DNA from 2 places in the Pseudomonas sp. NPDC087803 genome. Region 1 is predicted to be linked to the other one. Evidence: riboswitches for the same ligand, from Rfam matches in the RefSeq annotation. Region 1 holds a riboswitch; the other holds the start of a gene.
What was found. Region 1 has a riboswitch for cobalamin ahead of cobW (cobalamin biosynthesis protein CobW). Riboswitches for the same ligand answer to the same signal wherever they lie in the genome.
Positions count from the first base shown of each region.

Region 1 (3,206 bases):
ATGCGAGCGATAAAACAACACCGCCGTCACCGGGCGATCCGGCTGCCAATCGGCTTGCCAGTCGCTCAGTGCGGCGGTGTTTTTCTGTGGGTGGTAAATCGCCGTACGCGGCAGCGCTTGCGGCTCGCCCCAGGCGTAATCCCGCGCCAGCCAGCGGTTGGCCAGACAGTGGAAGAAGTCCAGCGCATTGCCCATGCCGCCCTGACGCAGGAACTGCCAGAGACGGTCACGATCTTCGGCGGGCACGGTGCTCAGGTCGCTGAGTTCCGGGTCGGGACGATCATCCCCCGGCACTAGAATCACCTGCACGCCGCGCTCGGACAACTCCACCAGACGCTCGACGCCATAGCGCCAATAAGCGATGCCGCCGTGCAGCGAGATCAGGATCACTTTGGCGTGACGCAGCACCTCATCGACATACAGATCGACCGAGGCGTGATTCTGCACCTGCATCGGATTGGCCAGACGCAGGCTCGGGTAATCCTCGGGCAGTTGCTGCGCCGCTTCGGCGAGCAGCGCCAGGCTGGAGTCGCCGCTGCATAGGATCACCAGCTCGGCGGGGGTTTGTCCAAGGTCGGCGATGTTGTCATCCGACACGAAACCGCCGGGCTGGGTCCTGAGCAGGTGCATGGTTTAAACGCTGAGCGCGGCGCGCAGCTGCGCTTCGAGCTGCGCGGCGTCGAGTTCCTGACCGATCAGCACCAGACGGGTGACGCGCGCTTCGTCAGCGCCCCACTGGCGGTCGAAGTGCTTGTCGAAACGCGTGCCCACACCTTGGATCAACAGGCGCATCGGCTTGTTCGGAATCGCCGCGAAACCTTTGACGCGCAGGATGCCGTGCTTGACCACCAATTGCGTCAGCGCGTCGAGCAGCAGGCTTTCGTCGGCTTGCGGCAGCTCGATGGAGATCGAATCGAAGGCGTCGTGATCGTGGTCGTCGTGATCGTCATCACCGTCGTGGTGGTGATCGTGATGGCTGTGGCGACTGTCGATGTGTTCTTCGGAACCGGCGCCGAGGCCGATCAACACGTCCAGCGGCAGGCGACCGTTGCTGGCTTCGATGATTTTTACGGCGGGCGGCAGTTCTTCGGCGACTTCAGCGCGAACGCGAGCCAGATCTTCCGCGCTGGTCTGGTCGGCCTTGTTGAGGATCACCAGGTCGGCGCTGGCCAGTTGGTCGGCGAACAGTTCGTGCAGCGGCGATTCGTGATCGAGGTTCGGATCGAGTTTGCGCTGGGCGTCGACCTGATCCGGGAACGCGGCGAAAGTGCCGGCGGCCACCGCCGGGCTGTCGACCACGGTGATCACCGCGTCAACCGTGCAGGCGCTGCGAATTTCCGGCCACTGGAAGGCTTGTACCAGCGGTTTTGGCAGGGCCAGACCGGACGTCTCGATCAGGATGTGGTCGAGGTCGCCGCGACGCGCAACCAGTTCGCGCATCACTGGGAAGAACTCTTCCTGCACCGTGCAGCACAGGCAGCCGTTGGCCAGTTCGTAGACGCGGCCGGTGGCTTCTTCTTCGGTGCAGCCGATGGTGCATTGCTTGAGGATTTCACCGTCGATGCCCAGTTCGCCAAACTCGTTGACGATCACCGCGATGCGGCGGCCCTGAGCGTTGTCGAGCATGTGTCGCAGCAAGGTGGTTTTGCCCGAGCCGAGGAAACCGGTGACGATGGTGACGGGGAGTTTGGCCAGTGTTTTCATCGGATGCCCTTTGGCAAGGTGGCGGGCATACGGGACGAGATCCGCTGCGAGCATGCGCGCGGAAGAATTCGCCACCGGATCACCCCGCCCGGTTGTAGTGAGAAATCTGTGACGAGGCAGGTCTCCTGGCTGACGGTGTTCAGGCCTTGGGCCGGGCATTCGTTGCGCCTTCCCGCGGGCTCAGTCGATTGAGCTGGCAGTGGCGTGGCAACGAACTTCACCGTTCACAGTTGCGGGGGCAGCCGCGGCTTTGACCGCGTTCCCTTCTTAGCTTCGGCGTGGGCCGAAGAACCTCGAAAGCGCAAGGCTACGCATCGGGTGGTGACCGGTCAATGGTTGGTGGATTTTTGGATTGGGGGCATATCCGTTCCTTCGGGTGTTGCCGCTGGCGGTTTCGCTCTTACAGCGAGTCACCTTTTCCAAACGCCGAAAAGGTAACCCAAAAGGCTTTGCCCCGGCGTACGGCACTTCGCTGAGGCTCAGTGTTCCCTCGCTACGGTGTCCATCCGGGGGCATCGCCTCCGGTTTGCTTCGCTGCACCTCCTCTCGATGTATGCGGCTTCGCCGCATGGCGCTGCGCGCCTAACCCCCGGATGAACACCTACGCTCGGCCTGCCGAAGGGGCTGAAGATCAAGATCCAAAGCCAAAGCCAAAGCCAAAGCCAAAGCCAAAGCAGATCAAAAGATCGCAGCCTTCGGCAGCTCCTACATGGGACTGGGTGCATTCAGTGAGAGATTGGTCGGCTGTCAGGCCGTCATCGCTGGCAAGCCAGCTCCAACAAAAATCACAGCAGACCGCATCCGCTTTTCACCACTCAACACAATGAGCGTTAGCTCGAGTACCGCTTTTGATCTGAGGGCCCGTCGGCAGGCTGAGTGGAGGGATTTATCCGGGGGTGGGAGCGTAGCGACCGTTTGGCGCAGCCAAACACAGCGAGAGGAGGTGCAGCGAAGCAAACCGTAGGCGCTGCCCCACGGATGAATCCCGCAGCGAAGGAACCCGAGCCTAGGCGAGGGCCGAACGTCAGGGCATAGACCTTTTGGTTACTTTTGGGGCGTTTGCCAAAAGTGACCCGCCGTAAGGGCGGAACCCTAAGTGGCCGTTACCGCAGCAACGGATATACCCACCCCACTCAATTGACTCAAATCCCCAACCCATGCTCTCCTACACACCTTGTTACGGGTGCCCTTCACAGGGTGAAACGGGAAACCGGTGAATCATGTGCTTTACTCAAAGCCATGTCAGTCCGGTGCTGCCCCCGCAACGGTAAGCGAGCGAAGCGTCAGATCCACTGTGCCAGTACGGCATGGGAAGGTGACGCTTGCAGGTCGGCCAGACGCCAACCCCTCGTGAGCCCGGAGACCGGCCCGCAACACACAGTGCGCATTTGCGTCGCTGAACATAACAAACCCGCGGTGGGCGGGCGCTGTTCGAACCTCTGCGTGCCCGACTCGCAGGGGTCTTCATGCGCTCGAAACACCCGCTGACACTCCAGAGGGAA
Region 1 covers NZ_JBIUVO010000001.1:350,932-354,137, forward strand. Annotated here, with positions in the region: gene cobN (cobaltochelatase subunit CobN) at 1-630, opposite strand, end outside; gene cobW (cobalamin biosynthesis protein CobW) at 634-1,704, opposite strand; cobalamin riboswitch at 1,802-2,015, opposite strand; cobalamin riboswitch at 2,869-3,091, shown strand.

Region 2 (3,206 bases), on a different contig from region 1:
AGCGCGACATGGTGCAATTCCGGGTAACCACCGGGCAGATACAGACTGTCGGCCTCGGGTAATTGCGTATCGCGGATCGGCGAAAAGAAACTCAACTCGGCGCCCATCGCCCGCAGCAGATCGAGACTGGCGCCATAGGTGAAGGCAAAAGCCTCATCGCGAGCGACGGCGATGCGCACGCCATCGAGCAGCGGTTCAGCAGGGATCATTTCAGGCGCGGCGAATGCCACGGCCGGTGGCAGCGCTACCTGGCAACTGCTGGCCAAGGCTTCGGCGGCGGCGTCGAGGCGCAGGTCGAGGTCATTCAGTTCGCTCGCCTGCACCAGACCGAGATGGCGGCTCGGCAACTCGATCCCGGTTTCCCGGGACAATGCGCCGTACCAGCGCAAACCTTCGGTGAGGCTGCCTTCGAGCAATTGCGCATGACGCAGGGTGCCGACCCGGTTGGCGAGGACGCCGGCAAACGGCAGGTCCGGCTGATAGCGCGCCAGCCCCAACGCCAATGCGCCGAAGGTCTGGGCCATGGCGGTGCCGTCAATCACGCCGAGCACCGGCACACCGAAATGCCGCGCCAGATCGGCGCTCGACGGCGTGCCGTCGAACAGGCCCATCACGCCTTCGATCAGGATCAGATCGGCTTCGGCGGCGGCTTCCCACAACAGACGGCGGCTTTCTTGCTCGCCGACCATCCACATGTCCAGTTGATACACCGGCGCACCGCTGGCGCGCTCGAGAATCATCGGGTCGAGAAAGTCCGGGCCGCACTTGAACACGCGCACCTTGCGCCCCTGATTGCGGTGCAAGCGCGCGAGCGCGGCGGTGACGGTGGTCTTGCCCTGACCGGAGGCCGGCGCGGCGATCAATACCGCCGGGCAGTGACGTGGTTGATTCAAAGTTCGACGCCTTTCTGCGCTTTGATGCCGGCCTGGAAGGCGTGTTTGAGCATGCCCATTTCGGTGACGGTATCGCCCATCTCGATCATTTCCGGCTTCGCCGCGCGACCGGTGACGATCACGTGCTGCATCGGCGGACGCGCCTGCAAGTCACTGAGCACCTGATCCAGATCGAGGTAGCCGTGCTTGAGCGCGATGTTCAGCTCATCCAGCACCACCAGACCGATCGACGGATCGCGCAGCAGCTCGCGGGACACGGCCCACGCGGCTTCGGCTGCGGCGATGTCACGTTGGCGGTCCTGGGTTTCCCAGGTAAAGCCCTCGCCCATCACGTGAAAACGCACTTGCTCGGGGAAGCGGCGGAAGAACAGTTCTTCGCCGGTGCTGTTACGGCCCTTGATGAACTGCACCACGCCGCACTGCATACCGTGGCCCATGGCGCGGGCGAGCATGCCGAACGCCGAGCTGCTTTTGCCTTTGCCATTGCCGGTCAGCACCAGCACCAGGCCGCACTCGTCAGGCGAATTGGCGATGCGTTCGTCGATCACGGCTTTTTTGCGCTGCATACGCGCCAGATGGCGTTCGTCGCGCTCGGGGGAATCGGTCATGGGGGGAGCTCTCCGTTGAGGCTGGATAACGGCGGGCAGGCACAAGAATAGACGGCAAAAAGCCTGGCATCGCCCACCGTGATGCCGCTGGATGGATCAGGCCGGTCTCCGGGCTCATGAGCGGCGAATCGCCTGACTGCGCGCCTTCCCGCGTCGGTCGACACAGTGGCTCAATGCGCAGTTTTCACTCATTTACCGTTGCGGGGGCAGCGCCGGGATCGTGATCGTTCTTCGCCTGAAGACAACCCTCACCGGCTTCCCTGTTTCACTCTGTCGACACGCGTCACAGAGCACCTGAAACAAGCCGCGAAGGTTAGAGGGTTGGGGGTGGAGCGTCAATTAAAGAGGGGGCCGTCGGGCGAATAACTGCCGCCGATCAATTATCTGACGCCAATCTTGTGCCACGCTGAGACAAATGATATCAAAGAGCCATGCTTTTTGACTGAAAAAGCACACCACAACAATAAGGATGATGACGATGCAAGGCATGATCATCAGCAACCCGCGCCTGGAATTCCTGCGCCCGATGCTGGAACGCTGGTTTGACTGTATCGACCGCTACAACTCCATTCGCGGCGACAACGACACCCCTTACTGGCATGACGAGAAAGCCAATCTCGGATTGCTCTCCGCGGCGGCATGGATGGCCGAACTGGTGACCCTCTGCGATACCGCCACCCGCAAGCAGAACGAAGAAGGCGAACGCAATGCCCGCGCCGACCTGTTCATCGCCGGCGCCGAAGACCGCGCCTACCTTCAAGCGACCCAGCGCTGGCCACGGGTCAGCAACCTGAATCTGACCCAGGCCCTGCTGGACATCACCAGCGACGCCAAACGCATCAGTTTTGCCAGCGACCTCAAGCTCGGCTGCCTGTTTGTCGCCCCGCAAAAGGCCCAGCACAGCGCCAGCCCCGAAGAGTTGCAGGACATGGTCGACGACCTGCAAAAGGAACACAGCTGCGCAGTGGCCTGGTATTTCCCCTACGCCTACCGCAAGTTGCACAGCGAAGCGGGCAACTATCACCCGGGCATCGCCGTGCTGTTCAAAGAGGCCCGCGGTTGAGCAGTTGAACCATCGGGTGCGCGCGCTCCTCTATGATTAAGCATGCATTCATAGGGAAGATCAGTAATGCGCAAAACCCAACTCGCTCTCGTCATCGCCCTCGCCGGAGGGCTCGCCGCCTGTGGTGAATCCTCCAGCCTGCAAGTGTCCGACGGCACCGGTCCGTCACCGAAGCTGCCCGAGCCAAACAAAACCCTGATCCCGACGGTGAACATCGCCCCGGCGATCGGCTGGCCTGCGGGCGGCAAACCGACCGCCGCGGCCGGCACGCAAGTCGCAGCATTCGCCGAAGGCCTCGATCACCCGCGCTGGCTTTACGTGCTGCCCAACGGTGACGTGCTGGTGGCGGAAACCAACGCCCCGCCCAAGCCTGACGACAGCAGCGGCATTCGTGGCTGGGTGATGAAGAAAGTCATGGGCAAGGCCGGCGCCGGCGTGCCGAGCCCGAATCGCATCACCCTGCTGCGCGACGCCGACCACGACGGCGTGGCCGAGACCCGCACGGTGTTTCTGCAAAACCTCAATTCGCCGTTCGGCATGACGCTGGTCGGCAATGACCTGTACGTCGCTGACACCGATCGCCTGCTGCGCTTCCACTACGAACCCGGCGCGACCGAGATCAAGACCCAGCCAATCAAAGTC
Region 2 covers NZ_JBIUVO010000034.1:27,424-30,629, forward strand. Annotated here, with positions in the region: gene ACIOUG_RS17130 (cobyrinate a,c-diamide synthase) at 1-893, opposite strand, end outside; gene cobO (cob(I)yrinic acid a,c-diamide adenosyltransferase) at 890-1,501, opposite strand; cobalamin riboswitch at 1,583-1,814, opposite strand; gene ACIOUG_RS17140 (hypothetical protein) at 1,980-2,564, shown strand; gene ACIOUG_RS17145 (PQQ-dependent sugar dehydrogenase) at 2,631-3,206, shown strand, end outside.
Region 2: linked by a shared signal. The riboswitch ahead of cobO (cob(I)yrinic acid a,c-diamide adenosyltransferase) and the one ahead of cobW (cobalamin biosynthesis protein CobW) in region 1 are both predicted to bind cobalamin.